DNA from 3 places in the Burkholderia stagnalis genome. Region 2 is predicted to be linked to each of the others. Evidence: predicted binding sites of a transcription regulator. Region 2 holds the regulator's gene; each other region holds the start of a gene.
The links. Region 2 encodes HrcA, which represses chaperone genes, less so after heat shock. Its sites were predicted from a motif close to TTAGCACTCNNNNNNNNNGAGTGCTAA; they were not measured.
Positions count from the first base shown of each region.

Region 1: the regulator HrcA is predicted to act here: its motif matches at 3,189-3,215, upstream of ABFO07_RS15400 (co-chaperone GroES).
Region 3: the regulator HrcA is predicted to act here: its motif matches at 2,736-2,762, upstream of ABFO07_RS27275 (co-chaperone GroES).

Region 1 is NZ_CP156685.1:3,317,451-3,324,065, forward strand. Features, by position in the region: one part of gene ABFO07_RS15390 (IS3 family transposase) at 1-129, shown strand, start outside; one part of gene ABFO07_RS15390 (IS3 family transposase) at 129-1,030, shown strand; gene groL (chaperonin GroEL) at 1,135-2,775, opposite strand; gene ABFO07_RS15400 (co-chaperone GroES) at 2,822-3,115, opposite strand; gene flhC (flagellar transcriptional regulator FlhC) at 3,494-4,021, opposite strand; gene flhD (flagellar transcriptional regulator FlhD) at 4,032-4,349, opposite strand; gene ABFO07_RS15415 (hypothetical protein) at 4,471-4,611, opposite strand; gene ABFO07_RS15420 (SRPBCC family protein) at 4,944-5,444, opposite strand; gene ABFO07_RS15425 (LolA family protein) at 5,467-6,057, opposite strand; gene ABFO07_RS15430 (hypothetical protein) at 6,099-6,512, opposite strand; gene ABFO07_RS15435 (anti-sigma factor family protein) at 6,552-6,615, opposite strand, start outside.
Region 2 is NZ_CP156685.1:3,434,057-3,440,671, forward strand. Features, by position in the region: gene dnaK (molecular chaperone DnaK) at 1-571, opposite strand, end outside; gene ABFO07_RS15965 (thioredoxin family protein) at 719-1,141, opposite strand; gene grpE (nucleotide exchange factor GrpE) at 1,152-1,697, opposite strand; gene ABFO07_RS15975 (hypothetical protein) at 2,019-2,180, shown strand; gene ABFO07_RS15980 (RNA-binding S4 domain-containing protein) at 2,152-2,559, opposite strand; gene hemH (ferrochelatase) at 2,644-3,708, opposite strand; gene hrcA (heat-inducible transcriptional repressor HrcA) at 3,843-4,865, opposite strand; gene ABFO07_RS15995 (NAD kinase) at 4,993-5,898, shown strand; gene recN (DNA repair protein RecN) at 5,918-6,615, shown strand, end outside.
Region 3 is NZ_CP156686.1:2,374,690-2,381,304, reverse strand. Features, by position in the region: gene ABFO07_RS27290 (DEAD/DEAH box helicase) at 1-7, shown strand, start outside; gene ABFO07_RS27285 (VOC family protein) at 127-555, shown strand; gene groL (chaperonin GroEL) at 760-2,400, opposite strand; gene ABFO07_RS27275 (co-chaperone GroES) at 2,413-2,703, opposite strand; gene ABFO07_RS27270 (LysR substrate-binding domain-containing protein) at 2,856-3,809, opposite strand; gene ABFO07_RS27265 (M20 aminoacylase family protein) at 3,946-5,121, shown strand; gene ABFO07_RS27260 (ABC transporter substrate-binding protein) at 5,196-5,978, shown strand; gene ABFO07_RS27255 (porin) at 6,059-6,615, shown strand, end outside.

The DNA of each region.
Region 1 (6,615 bases), 120 kb from region 2:
CGAAAGGGCGCCCCCGAAAGATGGCCACGTCACTTCCACCGAAACCCACTGAAGCCGGCACGCCGGACGCGCGCCCACGCGAGGAATTGCTCAAGGAAATCGAGTATCTGCGCGCGGAGGTGGCGTACCTAAAAAAGCTCGATGCGCTGCTGCAGGCGAAGAAGCAAGCAGCGCAAAAGAAAAAGCGCAAATAGTGCGGGAACTCAGGCAACGCCATCCGGTGGCGGCGCTGCTGAAGGCCGCAGGTTTGGCCCGCAGTACGTTCTACTATCAGCTCAAGGCGCTGGATATAGGCGACCGACATGCTGATCTCAAAGCGAAGATCCGGATGGTGTTTGAGCATCACAAGGGGCGCTACGGCTATCGGCGCGTCACGGCTGCCATCCGGCAGAGCGGGCAACTCATCAACCGCAAAGCCGTGCAAAGGCTGATGCAGCAATTGCAGTTGAAGTCCCTGGTGCGCCCGAAGAAATACCGTTCGTGGCGAGGCGAGGTCGGCAAAGCCGCGCCCAACCTGCTGCAACGCCGGTTCGATGCCGCGCGGCCCAACCAGAAGTGGGTGACGGATGTGACGGAATTCAACGTCGGCGGGCAAAAGCTGTATCTGTCGCCGGTGATGGATCTCTACAACGGCGAGATCGTCGCGTACCAGATGGAACGACGCCCGAGCTTCGAGCTGGTCCGCGGCATGCTGAAGAAGGCATTAGCTAAACTCGGACGCAAGGAGCGGCCGCTGCTGCATTCGGATCAAGGCTGGCAATACCGGATGCCGAAGTTCCGTCGACTGCTGAAGCGGCGCAAGCTGACCCAGAGCATGTCCCGCAAGGGCAACTGCCTCGACAATGCGGCAATGGAAAGCTTCTTCGGCACGCTCAAGTCCGAGTGCTTCAGGCTGGAGCGCTTTACCTGCGTGGATCAATTGCGCGACGCGCTGGAGCGCTACATCCACTACTACAACCACGAACGCATCAAGCTGAAATTGAAAGGGCTGAGTCCCGTGCAATACAGGACTCAGCCCCTACCCACCTAGCCTTTAACTGTCCAACTTTGCGGGGTCAGTTCATCGCTGCGGGTCTTTTCTTTTGGCTGGAACGCGCACTGCTGCGCGTTCCGGACCGCATCGACCGAAGTCGATTACATGTCCATGCCCATGCCGCCCATGCCGCCCGGCATGCCGCCCGGCATCGGAGCGTCTTCCTTCGGCAGTTCCGCGACGGCTGCGTCCGTCGTCAGCAGCAGGCCTGCAACCGAAGCTGCGTTCTGCAGTGCGGTGCGCGTGACCTTGGTCGGGTCGACCACGCCGGCCTCGACCATGTCGACGTACTCGCCCGTCGCTGCGTTGTAGCCGTAGTTGCCCTTGCCTGCAGCAACCGCTGCCACCACGACGCTCGCTTCTTCGCCGCCGTTCGTGACGATCTGGCGCAGCGGCTCTTCCATCGCGCGCAGCACGATCTTGATGCCGGCGTTCTGATCGGCGTTCAGGCCGGTCACGCCTGCGATCGCGGTACGTGCGCGGATCAGCGCGACGCCGCCGCCCGGGACGATGCCTTCTTCAACGGCAGCGCGGGTTGCGTGCAGCGCGTCTTCGACGCGTGCCTTCTTTTCCTTCATTTCGACTTCGGTCGCAGCGCCGACCTTGATCACTGCAACGCCGCCAGCCAGCTTGGCCACGCGCTCTTGCAGCTTTTCACGGTCGTAGTCCGACGTCGCTTCTTCGATCTGCGTGCGGATTTGCTTGACGCGCGCTTCGATGTTCACGGCTTCGCCTGCGCCGTCGATGATCGTCGTGTTTTCCTTGCCCACTTCGATGCGCTTCGCCTGGCCCAGTTCTGCCAGCGTTGCCTTCTCGAGCGTCAGGCCGGTTTCTTCCGCAACCACTTGACCGCCGGTCAGGATCGCGATGTCTTCCAGCATCGCCTTGCGACGATCGCCGAAGCCCGGCGCCTTGACCGCAACGGTCTTCAGGATGCCGCGGATGTTGTTGACGACCAGCGTTGCGAGCGCTTCGCCTTCGACGTCTTCTGCGATGATCAGCAGCGGACGGCCAGCCTTCGCGACTTGTTCCAGCACCGGCAGCAGATCGCGGATGTTCGACACCTTCTTGTCGTGCAGCAGCACGAACGGGTTCTCGAGGACGGCGACTTGCTTGTCCGGGTTGTTGATGAAGTACGGCGACAGGTAGCCGCGGTCGAATTGCATGCCTTCGACGACGTCCAGTTCGTCGGCCAGCGACTTGCCGTCTTCGACGGTGATCACGCCTTCCTTGCCGACCTTGTCCATCGCTTCAGCGATGCGATCGCCGATCGACGAATCGCTGTTCGCCGAGATCGAGCCGACTTGCGCGATTTCCTTGTTGGTCGTGCACGGCTTGCTGATCTTCTTCAGCTCTTCGACGGCCGCTGCAACGGCCTTGTCGATGCCGCGCTTCAGGTCCATCGGGTTCATGCCCGATGCGACGTACTTCATGCCTTCGCGGACGATCGATTGCGCGAGGACGGTTGCCGTCGTCGTGCCGTCGCCTGCGTTGTCGCTGGTCTTGGAAGCGACTTCCTTGACCATTTGCGCGCCCATGTTCTGGAGCTTGTCCTTCAGCTCGATTTCCTTCGCGACCGACACACCGTCCTTGGTGACCGTCGGGCCGCCGAAGCTGCGCTCGAGCACCACGTTGCGGCCCTTCGGACCCAGCGTGACCTTGACTGCGTTGGCGAGAATGTTCACGCCTTCGACCATCTTCGAACGGGCGGAATCGCCGAATACGACGTCTTTAGCTGCCATCTTCTAACTCCTTGAATTCTTGGGAATATGTACCGTCGGTGGACGCTTACTTGGCGTTGACCACGGCCATGATGTCTTCTTCGCGCATCACCAGCAGTTCCTGGCCGTCGACCTTGACGGTCTGGCCAGCGTACTTGCCGAACAGGACGCGATCGCCGACCTTCACGTCGAGCGCGATCGGGGCGCCCTTGTCGTCACGCTTGCCCGGGCCGACCGCGAGGATCTCGCCTTGATCCGGCTTTTCAGCAGCAGCTTCGGGGATCACGATGCCCGAGGCGGTCTTGGTTTCCTGATCCAGGCGCTTGACGATCACGCGATCGTGCAAAGGACGAAGGTTCATATTCACTCCTCTCTTGACTGAGATTGAAGAACGCTTTGGGAATCCGCCCGGCACGACGCCAGGCGGAGAATTGTTAGCACTCTCGTGCAGCGAGTGCTAATTATATGGACGGGTTTTGACAAATTCAAGAAGGGGGAATGGCGGTTTTTTTGGCCTGGCGCAAAGCGCCGCCGCGCCCCTCAAGAAACCTGAAATGTCTTTTTAAAACATGGGGATATGACGAGAATACCCAGCCGATGCCGGCATCCGCTGCCAGCATCGGCGATCGGGGCCAGATCGGACACAGGGTAAGCACGGGGTGTCGAATCGGTGCGCGGGCGGCAGCGATCGGGCGACCGCACGGGTCAGGCCCGACTTACCGGGCCGGCACGCGAACCATCAATGCATCGCCGGCTTCGTCATCTTGCCCGCGCGCGCGGGCGGCTGGCAAATCACGCACGCGCCGCGTCCGTGCAGATCGTATTTGTGCGCGACGAACTTGCCGCCGCAGCGGCCGCATTGCGTCATCCGCAGCATCCCGCCGTTGAAGAAGCGCACGAGCGTCCACGCGCGCGTCAGGTCGAGTTCGACGTCCATGCCCGCGTGCGCGCAGTGCTCGCGGTACAGCCGGTAGCCCTTCGTCAGCGCATCCAGGTGCGAGCAGCACGCCTCGTCCTTCAGGAACAGGTACGTGTTGTAGAACAGTGACGCATGGATGTTCCCGCGCCACGTCATGTACCAGTCGGCCGACGAAGGCAGCATGCCCTTCGGCGGCGACACGCCCCTCACCTCACGGTAAAGCCGGGTCAGTCTCTCGCGCGACAGCGTGAGCTCGGATTCGAGCAGTTGCATGCGCGCGCCGAGTTCGATCAGGTCGACCGCGCGCGACACTTCGCGCGCATAGGCGATCAGGCTCGGGTTCGACATGGCCGCCCCGTCACGAGAATTGCGCGGCCGGCTGGCCCGCGAGCAGGATCGCCGCATGCGTGTGCGACACGTCCGCCTGCTTCGGCGACGTGGCGAGCGCGGACAGCATCGCGTGGTCGCCGAACCGGAAGCCGCACAGCAGCTGGTCGCAGGCCGCGAGCCGCGTCGTCTGCGCGAGCGTCAGCGTGGACAGCAGCTCGGCGAGCGGCGCCGACAGCCCGAGCCGGAACATGCCGGCCTCGCGGTCGTCGCGCAGCAGGCGCTGCGCGAGCATCAGGTACGAAATGTTGATGTCCCGGATCGAGTCGAGCGTGTCGCTGTTGTTCACGTCTTTTCTCCGTTCAGGCGGGGCCGCCTAGGCGGGGCCGCCCGGGCGGGTCGCCCCGTTTGCCCGGCGCCCTCCGCCGGTTTGACGTCCGTTCCGTCGCCGCGCGCCGGGCGCGCCGCGTTCAGCATCCGCCGCGCGAGTCGGCCACGCCCGCGGCGATGAGATGCTTCGCCAGTTCGCGTAAAAGATGCTCGGTCAGTGCGCCTGCGCCGCTTTGGGCGAGGCGTTGCAATTCGATCAGGTCTCGTGCTGCGCGGCTCATGTCGGTCTCCGTTTCGTTGTGCGATGCCGGGAATGAAGCTGCTGGTTCGACAGGGAAGAATCCAGCCACCCAAGCCTCATGCGACGTTCGACTGCGGAGCGGGGCACGAAGGCGTCCGTCGTGCGGGGTTCGGGCTCGTCTCGAAACGGGCTCGATCACGTCGGACGAAAAACGAAATACGTTTGTTGTGAGGAAAGTATCGGCAACGATTGACGGGAATCAAATCAACGGAGGCTGATCTTCACGTCATATTTATGCCGGCCCGCGTGTAGGGATTCGCCGACAGGGGCAAGGCGCCGCCGACAGCCCGGCACGCCGCCCGGCCGCCCGTGTCACGCGCCGGCGGCGGGCAGGAACGAACGGCCGTCCGATTCGACGCACGCGCCGAGCCACTGCGCGAGCCCGCGCGCGCCTTCGCGCATCACGACGTCGTGATTCCACTTGAACAGCGGGCGGGCGAGCGGCGCGAGCCAGTTCATCCAGCGCACGTGCGTGCGGATGTGCCACTCGTAGCGAACGACCGTGCGCTCGCCGTCGTTCGCGAACGACCAGCGCCCGTCGCCCTCGACCGCGCCGCTCGCGCGGCCTTCGAGCGAGTGCATCGGCTCGACGCGCAGCACCCGCATGTCGAACGTCAGCCGGTACGGCAGCGCGCCCTTCCACGTGTACCGGTGCAGCGCGCCGACGCCGTGCGCGTCGCCGTGCTCGACCTCGACGGTGCGCTCCGCACTCTTCCACCATGCGGGCCAACGGTCGGCCTCGTAGATCGCGTGCCAGACCGCCGCCAACGGCGCGTCCACCCGCCACGTCGTCGAAAACCGGTACTCAGCCATGCCGCCTCCGGCGCGTCGGGATTCAGGGATCGAAGAAGTGATCGGGGAATGCAACGTCGATCTCGATATCGTCGAGCGTGACGGTTTCGAGCGGCTGCTCGTCGCCATCCGCGAAGCTGAGCACCTTCAGCGGAAAGCCGTCGCGCACGTCGAGCCACAGCTGGTAGCGGTGCACGCCCGCCACCGCGTGCGCGGGCGCGCCGGTGACGCTCACGCGCAGCGCGGCCCGGCCGCCGACCGTCTCCTCGCCTTGCGTCACGGTCACGCCGCCTTCCTGCAGCGCGCGCACGTTGCGCAGCAGCTCGCCGACATCGGACTGGTCGACCCGGTGGCCGCTCGCGTCGCGCACGAGCGGATTGGCCGGCGACAGCGACAGCGCCGGCGGCACGTGCGCGCCGAACGGCCGCAGCCGCACCTTGCCGCTCGCCGGATCGTAGATCAGCACCGCGCCATGATGCGGCGACACGAAGTCCATCCGGATGTAGCCGGGCTTGCGGTACGCATAGTGGATTTCGGTGCGCTCGCCATGCCGCGGCGACGAGCGGATCGTCGCCCGGTACGAGCTCGCCTGCTCGAAACGTTCCTGCGCGACGGTCAAGGGGTCTGCGGTCATGCTCGCTCCAAGCAGCGCGGCGGCGGCCAGCCATCCGGCAATCACGGCCCCTCCTCGACCTCCAGCACGCCTTCCATGCCGCGGTCGCGATGGCTCTTGAACAACAGCAGGCGATGCGTGCAATAGTAGGCGAAGCGGCCCGCCTGCGTGGGCGTGAAGCGGAACGTCTTCGGCGCGGCCGTCAGTTCGGTGCGCACTGCAATGCCGGCCTGCGGCGCGTCGATCGCGAAGTTGTGCGAAATCAACCCGGTCTCGTTCGACACCGTCAGCTCGACCGGCACGCGCGCCTTCACGATCACATGGTTCGGACGGAAGAAATAGCTGCCGCCGACGATCGCGACCCGCTGCACGCCGTCAGCGTCGACCGGTACGTGCACGGGCACGTCCTCGGCGGCACGCGCGGCGCCTGCGCAGGCCGCCAGCGCGATCAACAGGATCCGGGCCATTCGCGTCATCGCACCCTCCGCAATCTCCGTTCCCGCGCGACGCGCGCGTCAACCCTTCCATACGTCGGTCCGGCCGCCGAGCGCGCCGCACGCCTCCATCGCGATCTCGCGC
Region 2 (6,615 bases):
TCTTGCGGTCGCCCTTCTCGGCCTTGTCGAGGCCGAACGCGAGCGCGGCCGCGGTCGGCTCGTTGATGATCCGCTTGACTTCGAGGCCCGCGATGCGGCCGGCGTCCTTGGTCGCCTGGCGCTGGCTGTCGTTGAAGTACGCCGGCACCGTGATCACGGCTTCCGTGACCGGCTCGCCGAGGTAGTCTTCGGCCGTCTTCTTCATCTTGCGCAGCACTTCGGCCGACACTTGCGGCGGCGCCAGCTTCTCGCCGTGGGCTTCGACCCACGCGTCGCCGTTGTCCGCCTTGATGATCGCGTACGGCATCAGGCCGATGTCCTTCTGCACTTCCTTCTCTTCGAAGCGGCGGCCGATCAGGCGCTTCACCGCGAACAGCGTGTTCTTCGGGTTCGTCACCGACTGACGCTTGGCCGGCGCGCCGACGAGCACTTCGTTGTCGTCCATGTACGCGATGATCGACGGCGTCGTGCGGGCGCCTTCCGAGTTCTCGATGACCTTGACCTGGTTGCCTTCCATGATCGCGACGCACGAGTTCGTGGTGCCGAGGTCAATACCGATGATCTTTCCCATGTTTTCCTAATCTCCAGAAATCCTTGATTGCTGCGCGAAACCCCGCTTTTTTGGGCGGTATCGCGCGCCGAATTCAACTCTGTTCCCGAAATGCGTCCGTCGGCACCGTTTTCAAGACCCGACCGTCGATGCGGCTATTAAATTTTTTCAATCGCCACGCGCCGCGGGATCGCCCGCCACGGGATCGCCCGCCGCGGCGATCTTCGCGCGCGCGGCCGATACAGCCGCCTGGAACTGCGCAAGGCCATGCCAGCCGGTCGCGCGGCCGAGCCGCCGGCCGCGGTGAAAGAAGAACCACGTCGGCACGCCATGCAGCGCGAAGCGGCGCCCCAGCTCGCGGTGTTCGTACACGTTGCTATGGAACCATTTCAGGCCCAGCGCGCGGATTGCATCGGGCTGCGCGAGCATCGCCTTCTTCGCGATCTCGCAATTGAAGCAGTCGACGCCCCAGAAGAACACCACGGCCAGCGCGTCGCCCGCGCCGGCAAGGCCGGCGTCGAACGTATCGGCGGACAGCGCCTGCATCCCGAACGCGTCGAACGCGGCCGGATCGACGCCGACGGCAGCCATGACGACAGCCTTACTTCGGCTGCGCGACCGTGACGAGCGCCGGACGCAGCACGCGGTCGGCGATCATGTAGCCCTTTTGCAGCACCGTGACGACGGTGTTCGGATCCTGCTCGGCCGGCACCATCGAAATCGCCTGGTGCTGGTGCGGATCGAACTTCTCGCCGACCGGGTTGATCGCGACGACGCGGCCCTTTTCGAGCGCGCTCGTCAGCTGGCGCAGCGTCAGCTCGACGCCTTCGCGTACCTTCGCGAGATCGCCGGACGTGTCGCCGACCGCGGCCTCGAGGCTGTCCAGCACCGGCAGCAGGTGCTCGGCAAAGCTTTCGATCGCGAACTTGTGCGCCTTTGCGACGTCGTCCTGGGCGCGGCGGCGCACGTTCTCGGTCTCGGCCTTCGCGCGCAGGAAGCTCTCCTGCAGCTCGGCGACCTTGGCCTGAGCCTCGGCAAGCGCCGCGTCGGCGGCAACGGCTGCCGGCGCGGCGCCTTGCGCGCCCTGCGTCTCGCTGCCGGTGTCTTCGGCCGATTGGGGTGCCGGGTTCTCTTGCGTGTTTTCCATGTCGCTGAAAGTCGATTAGAGGTTGAAGCCAAATCGGCAACCGTCAGACGAAATTCCGACGGCACCGCACATTGCTGGTGCAGATAGAGGTGAAAACTGCGATTTCAAGAGGGTTATTCGAACGCATTCGAAAGCACCGCGAAACAACCGCCCGATCGCGCGAAACGGCCTGTAACAACGCTTACCGGACAAGTACTAGCCCGCCCCCTGACGCTGACCTACACTGCAACTCAGGCATCGGGGACGCTCGTTAACCCTAGCTGACCATTGCCTGACATCCACCTGGCGCCATTTTCACCCGTCTTCTCGAGGGGGAGTACCGTGAAACTGACCTTTGCCATCTCGGTGGTCGCGCTGGTACTCGTCGCTGGCACCACCACCATCTGCCTGTCCGGGGCGGTCAACGACCGCACGACCGAATACGGAAGCGCGCGCGCGACGTTCGACCAGATATTCAGTCCCCACCAGAAAATCTGTCGATGATGCGGCGATCGCGCTTGGTCGGCCGGCCGTGCAGCTGGGCCGCCGGCTCGCGGAACATGCGGCGCCGCTCCTGTTCGGCGAGCCGTTCGGCCCGCCCGGCTTCGGACTCCGCATAAAGCGTCTGCGCGACGCTCGCCGGCCCGCGCACGTCGCATACGCCCAGCACGGCAATGTGCCAGACGATGCCGTCGATCGCAATCTCGACCTGGTCGCCCACGCGCACTTCCTTGGCCGGCTTGACCGGCGCCCCGCCGATCCGCACCCGGCCCTTGTCGACCGCATCGGCCGCGAGTGAACGGGTCTTGAAGAATCGCGCGGCCCACAACCATTTGTCGATGCGAAGTTTCGCGCCCGGTTCCGTGGAAATCCGGTAGTTCATGTCAGCCTCCGCCGGGCCGCCCCAAGGAGGCTGACCACCCCCTCGGGGGGCAGCGAACGAAGTGAGCGTGGGGATCGTGTCATTTCAGTTCACCGTTTCCAGCTGCCCTGCCTTGACCGGCCAGCCCTGCAGATTCTCCGCGACGATCTCGCCGAGCGCGCCGATCCACGCATGCGCGCCGTTCAGGCACGGAATGCGATGGAACGCCTTGCCGCCGCCGGCGATGAATTCGTCGCGCACTTCCATGCCGATTTCCTCGATCGTCTCGAGGCAGTCGGCGGTGAAACCGGGGCAGAACACGTCCGCGCGCCGCACGCCGGCCTCGCCGAGCTCGCGCAGCGTCGGCGCCGTGTACGGCTGCAGCCATTCGGCCTTGCCGAAGCGCGACTGGAACGTGACGCGGCACTCGAGCGTCGACAGGCCGAGCGCCGCCATCAGCAGCGCGGCCGTCTGCTGGCACTGGTCGTGATAGGGATCGCCGAGATCGAGCGTGCGTTTCGGCACGCCGTGGAAGCTCAGCACCAGCTTGTCGCCGGCCGCGAAATCGGGCCGGCCGTGCTGCGCCCAGTACTGCCGCACCTGCTCGGCGAGCGCGTGGATGTACGCCGGATGATCGGCGTAATGGCGCACGGTGCGCACTTCCGGCTGGTTGCGCATGCGCGCGAGCGCGCCGAACGCGGCGTCGAACGCCGTCGCCGTGGTCGACGCGGAATATTGCGGATACATCGGCATCAGCAGCACGCGCTCGGCACCGGCCCGCTTGAGCTGCGCGAGCACCTGCGCGATGCCCGGGCTGCCGTAGCGCATCGCGTAGTCGACCATCACGTGGTAGCCGTTCGACGCGAGCAGGTGGCGCACGCCGTCGACCTGGCGCTCGGTATGGACGCGCAGCGGCGAGCCCTCCGGCATCCAGACGGCCGCGTATTTCTTCGCGGACGCGCGGCCGCGCAGCGGCAGGATGACCGTGCGCAGCAGGATCTGCCAGAGCGCCTGCGGGATTTCGACCACGCGGGGATCGGACAGGAATTCGGCGAGATAGCGGCGAACGGCGCGCGGCGTCGGCGCATCGGGCGTGCCGAGATTGATCAGCAGCACCGCGATGCGATGGGCGGCCGCGACGCTCGATGGCGGCTCAAGATCGAAGCGCATGAATAACGACGTGCTCGAGGCACGAAACCGGACGGCCTTCAATTATAGCGGGCCGTCCCTCGCGGGGTGACTGGCCGTTCGGCCGATTGCGGCGCGGCGCGCGCCGCGGCACGATAACGGGACCGGATCGGCGGCTATTGCTGGCTGAGCGCGAGCGACAGCAGGCGCGCGGTGATGTCGACGATCGGGATCACGCGGTTGTACGCCATGCGGGTCGGGCCGATCACGCCGAGCGTGCCGACGATCTTGCCGTTCACCTCGTAGGGTGCGGTGACCACGCTCATTTCCTCGATCGGCACGAGCGTCGATTCGCCGCCGATGAAGATCTGCACGCCCTGGGCGTGGCTCGACACGTCGAGCAATTGCAGGAGGCCCGTCTTGTGGTCGAAAACGTCGAACAGCTTGCGCAACCGCGCCATGTCGGACGACAGGTCCGCCACTTCGAGCAGGTTGCGCTCGCCGGAAATGAGTACGGTGTCCTCGGTGTCCGGCACCTCGGTGCTCGCGGTCACGGCCGCGTGCATCAGCGCGGTCATGTCGCCGCGCAGCTGGTCGATCTCGTCGCGCAGGCGGCGCCGCACGTCGTCGAACGACAGCCCGGCGAAGTGCGCGTTGATGTAGTTGGACGCCTCGGTCAGCTGCGACGGCGAATAGTCGCGCGGGGTCGCGAGCATGCGGTTCTGCACGTCGCCCTCGGGCGTGACGATGATGAGCAGGATGCGCTTGTCGGACAGGCGCATGAACTCGATCTGCTTGAACACGTGGCTGCGGCGCGGCGTCAGCACGACGCCCGCGAACTGCGACAGGTTCGACAGTACGCTCGCCGCGGCCGCGACCACCTTCTGCTGCGGCTCGCCGGCCTGCAGCGTGGTCTGCACCTGGCGGGCGACCGCGTCGGCGTCGATCGGCGCCTCGACCGTCAGCATCGTGTCGACGAACAGGCGATAGCCGCGCGGGGTCGGCACGCGGCCGGCCGACGTGTGCGGGCTCGACACGAGGCCGAGCTCCTCCAGGTCGGACATCACGTTGCGGATCGTCGCCGGGCTCAGCTCCAGCCCGGAGTAACGAGACAACGTGCGCGATCCGACCGGCTGACCGTCGGCGATATACCGTTCGATCAGGGTTTTCAGGAGGGTTCGTGCGCGAGGATCTAGCATGGTGGAAAATTTTAGCGCAACCGCGCGGCTGCGGCGAGTGGCCGCAACCGGCACCCGGGCAGCCCCGCCGCGGCGCCCGGGGGCGCGGACGGTTCTTTTCGTCAACGAGCTATGGTGTAATGCCGGCATGAAAACCGGTAATCAGTTCAATACTGTCGCGCTCGTCGGCCGGAGCAACACGCCCGGCATCGCCGAGCCGCTCGCCACGCTGGCCGCCTGCATCGCGAAGCGGGGTTTCGAGGTGGTCTTCGAAGCCGACACCGCGCGCGAGATCGGCATCGCCGGCTACCCGGCGCTCACCCCCGCCGAAATCGGGGCGCGCGCCGACGTGGCGATCGTGCTGGGCGGCGACGGCACGATGCTCGGCATCGGCCGGCAGCTTGCGCCTTACAAGACGCCGCTGATCGGGATCAACCACGGGCGGCTCGGCTTCATCACCGACATCGCGGCGGCCGACATGCAGGCGCTCGTCCCCGTGATGCTGGCGGGCAAGTTCGAGCGCGAGGAGCGCTCGCTGCTCGAGGCCCGGATCATGCGCAACGGCGAACCGATCTACCACGCGCTCGCGTTCAACGACGTCGTCGTGAACCGCAGCGGCTTTTCCGGGATGGTCGAACTGCGCGCGTCGGTGGACGGCCGGTTCATGTACAACCAGCGTTCGGACGGCCTGATCGTCGCGACGCCGACCGGCTCGACCGCGTACGCGCTGTCGTCGGCCGGGCCGATCCTGCATCCGCAGCTCCAGGGCATCGTGCTCGTGCCGATCGCGCCGCATGCGCTGTCGAACCGGCCGATCGTGCTGCCGGACGACACCAAGATCGCGATCCAGATCGTCGCCGGGCGCGACGTCAACGTGAACTTCGACATGCAGTCGTTCACGTCGCTCGAACTGAACGACACGATCGAGGTGCGCCGCTCGAAGCACACGGTGCCGTTCCTGCACCCGATCGGCTACAGCTACTACGCGACGCTGCGCAAGAAGCTGCACTGGAACGAACATCCTTCGAACGAAGACGACGACACGGCGTCCTGACGCCCCACCGCCCGACACCATGCTCCGTCACCTCTCGATCCGCGACTTCGTCATCGTGGCCGCGCTCGACCTTGAATTCGACAGCGGCTTTACCGTTTTCTCCGGCGAAACCGGCGCCGGCAAATCGATCCTGATCGACGCGCTCGCGCTGGCGCTCGGCGAGCGCGCCGACGCGAGCGTCGTGCGCACCGGCTGCAGCCGCGCCGACATCACCGCCGAATTCACGCCGCACGACCGCGTCGCGCGCTGGCTCGACGAGCACGCGTTCGACACGGAGGACACCGTGATGCTGCGCCGCGTGATCGATACGAACGGCCGCTCGCGCGCGTTCGTCAACGGCACCAGCGCCACGCTCGCGCAGCTGCGCGAGCTCGGCGAGATGCTCGTCGACATCCACGGCCAGCATGCGCACCAGCTGCTGATGCGGCCGGACGCGCAGCGCGAGCTGTTCGACACCCACGCGGGGCTCGTCGCCGACGCCGCCAACGTCGCGCGCGCATGGCGCGTGTGGCGCGACGCGACCCAGGCGATCGAGACGGCGCAGGCGCACGAGCGCGAGCTGCAGCTCGAACGCGAGAAGCTCGCGTGGCAGCTCGCCGAGCTCGACAAGCTCGCGCCGCAGCCCGGCGAATGGGAAGAAGTCAATGCCGAGCACAAGCGCCTGACGCATTCGGCGAACCTGATCGACGGCGTGCAGGGCGCGCTCAACGCGCTATC
Region 3 (6,615 bases), on a different replicon from region 2:
ACCCTGATCCGTGCCCGGCTTTGATGCAGTGATGTCTCTGCCCCACATGCGCGGCATGAGTATGGATACTCATCCGTCGAATATAGTGAGGCACGGACAGTACCCATCCACGTCGAAGGCGACCCAATGATCGACCACGTTTACATCTCGGTCACCGACATCGAAAAGTCACTGATCTTCTACTCCGAGGCCTTGAAGCCACTCGGCTGGAGAATATTCGGCAACTACGACTCTGCTTCGGGCCCGGAGGGTGTCCCTGATCTTTACGGCATCGGTGACGATGTGTACGGCAAGGGAGAGGGGGTTGGATCAAGCATCTGGCTACGAAAACGCAAGCCCGGCGAGACCGGGCTTTACCTCGGGATCGTCTGCGATACCAATGAGCTGGTCGACGCTGCCTACGCAGCTGCAATCAAAGCTGGCGGTATCGACGAGGGGAAACCGGCGGATCGTACCTACTTCGCCCCCGGCTACTACGCCGCCAACGTCGCCGACCTCGACGGCAACCGTCTTGAGTTCGTGCACAAAGCGTGGAACCCCAAGCGACACGCATAGCAATCCAATCGATACGCGGGTGTCCTGACTGTTCGAACAAGCGTTGGAGGATCCTGCACCGAATATATGGCTGCTTTGCGGAAGTGCGGTTGGCCGAAGCGGATCGGCAAGCGGCATCCACGGAATTCCGCGAAGAACCAATAAAAAACGCGTGACGACGCAAGTCGTCACGCGTTGCATTAGCGCGTTATCGCGTCGCGCCGGTCAGAAGCCGAACCCCGGCCCGCCAGCGCCCGCCTCCGGCGCACCGCCCACCGGCGCGGCATCCTTCGGCGCTTCATGCACGGTCGCATCCGTCGTCAGCAGCAGCCCCGCCACCGACGCCGCGTTCTGCAGCGCGGTGCGCGTCACCTTGGTCGGATCGAGCACGCCCGATTCGACGAGGTCGCCATACTCGCCCGTCTGCGCGTTGTACCCGAAATTCCCCGAGCCTTCCGCAACCTTCGCGACCACGACGCTTGCTTCCTCGCCCGCGTTCGTGACGATCTGGCGCAGCGGTTCCTCGAGCGCGCGCAGCACGATCTTGATACCGGCATGCTGGTCGGCGTTCGCGCCGGTCAGCTCGCGGATCGCCTGCTTCACGCGGATCAGCGCGACGCCGCCGCCCGGCACGATGCCTTCTTCAACGGCGGCGCGGGTTGCATGCAGCGCATCGTCGACGCGATCCTTCTTCTCCTTGACCTCGATCTCCGTCGCGCCGCCGACCTTGATCACCGCCACGCCGCCCGCGAGCTTCGCCACGCGCTCCTGCAGCTTTTCGCGATCGTAGTCCGACGTCGCCTCGTCGATCTGCACGCGGATCTGCTTCACGCGCGCCTCGATGTTCGCCGCGTTGCCCGCGCCGTCGATCACCGTCGTGTTCTCCTTGCCGACCTCGATGCGCTTCGCCTGGCCGAGCTCCGCGAGCGTCGCCTTCTCGAGCGTGAGGCCCGTTTCCTCGGCGATCACCTGGCCGCCGGTGAGGATCGCGATGTCTTCCAGCAGCGCCTTGCGGCGGTCGCCGAAGCCCGGCGCCTTGACCGCGACGGTCTTCAGGATCCCGCGGATGTTGTTGACGACCAGCGTGGCCAGCGCCTCGCCCTCGACGTCCTCCGCGATGATCAGCAGCGGCCGGCCGGATTTGGCGACCTGCTCGAGCACCGGCAGCAGCTCGCGGATGTTCGACACCTTCTTGTCGTGCAGCAGGATGTACGGGTTCTCGATCTCCGCGATCTGCTTGTCCTGGTTGTTGATGAAGTACGGCGACAGGTAGCCGCGATCGAACTGCAGCCCTTCGACGACGTCGAGCTCGTCGGCGAGCGACTTGCCGTCCTCGACGGTGATCACGCCTTCCTTGCCGACGCGGTCGATCGCTTCCGCGATGCGCTGGCCGATCGATTCCTCGCCGTTCGCCGAGATCGTCGCGACCTGCGCGATTTCCTTGCTCGTCGTGGTCGGCTTGCTGATCTTCTTCAGTTCTTCGACCGCCGCCGCGACGGCCTTGTCGATGCCGCGCTTCAGGTCGAGCGGGTTCAGCCCGGCCGCGACGTACTTCTGGCCTTCGCGCACGATTGCCTGCGCGAGCACGGTGGCGGTGGTGGTGCCGTCGCCGGCCGCATCGCTGGTGCGCGACGCGACTTCCTTCACGAGCTGCGCGCCGATGTTCTGCAGCTTGTCGGCGAGCTCGATTTCCTTCGCGACGGACACGCCGTCCTTCGTGACGACCGGCGCGCCGAAGCTGCGCTCGAGCACCACGTTGCGGCCCTTGGGCCCGAGCGTGACCTTCACCGCGTTCGCGAGAATGTTCACGCCTTCGGTCAGTTTTGCGCGTGCGACGTCGCTGAAGATGATTTCCTTCGCTGCCATGGTTCCGCTCCTTTATTGATTGACGACGGCGACGATGTCTTCCTCGCGCAGCACGAGGAGTTCATCGCCATCCACCTTGACCGTCTGGCCCGCGTACTTGCCGAACAGCACGCGCTCGCCCACCTTCAGGTCGGGCACGATGCGCTGGCCGTCCGCATCCTTGCGGCCGGGGCCGACCGCGATCACTTCGCCCTGGTCGGGCTTCTCCGCGGCGCTGTCGGGAATCACGATGCCGGAAGCGGTGGTGGTTTCCTGGTCGAGTCGCTTCACGATGACTCGGTCGTGCAAGGGGCGTAGGCTCATCGGTTCGTCCTGGTTCGTGCTGTCTAGGGTGATTGGCACTCTTCATCGGAGAGTGCTGACGAGTATAGGAATGCGTGCCCGCGCGATCCAATAACGGATTGCGAAATGCATTTGCCACGGCGTGCAATTGGGCGGCGCGCACGCGCCGTGCGTCAGATCAGCAGCGTGAGCGTGCGGAACAGCGCGAGGTCTTCCTTGCGCGCCGAGCGCGCGTGGCGCCGGATCACCTGCGTCAGGCAGTCGATGAAGCAGCGCGCCGCGTCGCTGAGCGTGCTGCTGCGGCGCGTGACGATGCCGAGCTCGCGCGGCTCGAAGCTTTCCTTCAGCGGCAGCGCGCGCATCCGCTCGCCGAACGGCGGCACGACGCTCAGGATCGTCGGGCACCACGTGCACATGTCGGCCTGCTCGAGCATCGTCTGCAGCATCGCGACCGATTGCGCGCGGACGATGCGCCGCTCGTCGATCTGCGCGCCGTGGCGCGTAAACAGATAGTCGACGAGCGCGGCCTGCCCGTCCGGCGCGAAGTTCAGCACCCAGTCCTGGTCGAGCAGCTCGTGGATCGAGCGCGCATGTTCGCGCGGATGGCCGGCGCGCACCGTCACCGAGGTCTCGTAGGTCAGCACCGGTTCGCACGCGAACTCCTGCGCGGCGACGCCCGGCTGAACCTGGCCGAGCGCGAAATCCATGCTGCCGTCGCGCAGCAGCGGCTGCGCGACGGCCATCAATCCTTCATACAGTTCGAGGCGCACGTCGGGCATGCGCTGGCGAAACAGCAGCACCGTCTCGGCGAGGAACGTCTGCGTGAGCCACGGCGTGACGCCGACGCTCAGCCGCCCCTCGACGCGGCCGCGCATCGTCGCGAGATCGCTCTGCGCCCGCTCCAGCTGCTTGAGCACGAGCTTCGCGTGCGTGAGCAGCGCCCGGCCGTAGTCGGTGAAGCCGATCCCTTCCGGTGCGCGGACGAGCAGCGGCAGGCGCTCGCTCGCCTCCAGTTCGCGCAGCGCCCGCGTGACGGCCGCCTGCGACAGGCCCAGCGCGCGCGCCGCGCCGCGAATGCTTCCGGCCTCCGCGCTCGCGACGAGCGCCTGCAACTGATGCAGTTTCATGGGGCAATACCCGACAACATAAAGTTGTCATCATAACGAAACCGGGGCTGTTCCAGCGGATATTCGCCGCATACGATCTCGTCACGATTCGCCGCCCCGGCGATCGAGCGAAACGCGTAACCGAGGAGTGTCGGCGTTGAACCAGGAACGAATCTGGCCCGAAATGGCGGCCATCGAGGCGGAGATGATCGCGCTGCGCCACCGGCTGCACGCGCATCCGGAGCTCGGTTTCGACGAGCACGCGACGAGCGAGCTGGTGGCCGAATGCCTGACAACGTGGGGTTATCGGGTGACGCGCGGCCTCGGCGGCACGGGCGTGGTCGGCACGCTGGCGCGCGGCGTCGGCCGCCGGCTCGGCCTGCGCGCCGACATGGACGCGCTGCCGATTCGCGAGACGACCGGGCTGCCGTATGCGAGCCGCATCGACGGCGTGATGCATGCGTGCGGCCACGACGGCCATACCGCGATGCTGCTGGCCGCCGCGCGCTGCATCGCGGAACGGGCGCGCTTCAGCGGCACGCTGAACCTGATCTTCCAGCCGGCCGAGGAAGGGCTCGGCGGCGCGAAGCGGATGATCGACGACGGGCTGTTCACGCGCTTTCCCTGCGACGCGGTGTTCGCGATGCACAACGTGCCGGGGCTGCCGGCCGGCAAGATCGGCTTCTGCGACGGCGCGTTCATGGCGTCGGCGGACGAGGTGCGCGTGCGCGTGACGGGCCGCGGCGGGCATGGCGCGGCGCCGCACGCGACGGTCGATCCGGTGGTCGTCTGCGCGTCGATCGTGATGGCGCTGCAGACGATCGTGTCGCGCAACGTGAACCCGCAGGATCTCGCGATCATCACGGCCGGGGCGATCCACGCGGGCACCGCGTCGAACGTGATTCCGTCGCATGCGGACCTCGAACTCAGCGTGCGCGCTTTGTCGCCGGACGTGCGCGCGCTGCTCGAACGGCGCATCCGCGAGACGGTGCAGGGGCAGGCCGCGAGCTACGGCGCGAAGGCCGAGATCGACTATCGCCACGACTATCCGGTGCTCGTCAATCACGCGGCGGAAACGGCGTTCGCGCGGCAGGTCGCGCACGACTGGGGCGGCAGCGACGCCGTGATCGACCATCTGCAGCCGATCGCGGCAAGCGAGGACTTCGCGTTCATGCTGAACGCGTGCCCGGGCAGCTACCTGTCGATCGGCAACGGTGACGGCGACGGTGCCGCCGGCTGCGCGCTGCACAACCCCGGCTACGACTTCAACGACGCGATTCTCGCAACCGGCGCGAGCTACTGGGTCGCGCTCGCGGAGCGGTTTCTCCGCTGACGCGCGGCACGCGCAGCGGACGGAAGCGGCGCCGAATGCCGCGACGATTTCGGTTGAACACAAGGAGACAAGCAATGAAACAGTGGATGGCGGCGCTCGCGGTGGCGCTGGCGGCAGGCTCGGCGCACGCCGGCGACTGGACGGGCAAGGAGATCCGCCTGGCGGTCGACCCGACCTACCCGCCGCTCGAATACAAGCTGCCCGACGGCACGCTGGCGGGCTTCGGCATCGACATCACGAATGCGCTGTGCGCGGAGCTGCGCGCCCGCTGCGTGTGGGTGGAATCGAGCTTCGACGGGATGATTCCGGGCCTGCTCGCGCGCAAGTTCGACGTGATTGCATCGTCGATGACGATCACGCCGAAGCGGATGCAGCAGATCGCGTTCACGAACCGGATCTCGAACGCGCCTGCCCGCCTCGTCGTGCGCAAGGGCGCGCCGCTGCTGCCGAGCGCCGAATCGCTGAAGGGCAAGCGCGTCGGCGTCGAGCAGGGCTCGGCGCAGGCCGACTACGCGATCGCGAACTGGCAGCGGGCCGGCGTGCAGATCGTGTCGTACCCGAACCAGGACCAGGTGTACGCGGATCTCGTGTCGGGCCGGCTGGACGCGGCGTTCCAGGCGTCGATCGCGGCGAGCGACGGGTTCCTGAAGAAACCGCAGGGCAAGGACTTCACGTTCGCGGGCGACGCGATCGACGATCCGAAGTACTTCGGCCAGGGCGACGGGCTCGGCTTGCGCAAGCAGGATGCCGATCTGCGCGAGGCGTTCAATCGCGCGCTCGCGACGATTCTCGCGAATGGCACGTATGCGCGCATCAACCGGAAGTATTTCGACTTCGACATCTACGGCGCGAAGTAGGCAGGGCGGGCGACGCCCGGCATGAGGAGAACGGGCCGCGCAACGCGGCCTGCGCATCACATAATTTATAAGGATCACATATGAACTGGAGATCGGCCTGCGTCATCGTCCCGGCGCTGTGCGCCGCACCGGCGCTCGCATTCGCGCAAGGCAGCGTCACGCTGTACGGCCTCGTCGATGCGGGCATCGACTATACGAGCAACGTCGGCGGCCGCAGCGCATGGCAGATGGCGAGCGGCTTCGCGCAGGGCAGCCGGTGGGGCCTGAAAGGCACGGAGGATCTGGGCGGCGGCTACAGCGCGCTGTTCCAGCTCGAGAACGGCTTCAACGTGAACAGCGGCACGCTCGCGCAGGGCGGCCGCGCGTTCGGCAGGCAGGCGTACGTCGGCCTCGCGGGCGAGCGCTTCGGCACGCTCACGCTCGGCCGGCAATACGACTCGGTCGTCGACTATCTCGCGCCGACGACCGCGAACGGCAGCTGGGGCGTCTACCCGTTCTCGCACCCGCTCGACAACGACAACACCGGCAACACGTTCCGCGTGAACAACACGGTGAAGTACGCGAGCCCCGACTTCGCGGGTTTCTCGTTCGGCGGCACATACGGCTTCAGCAACGATACGAATTTCGCCAACAACCG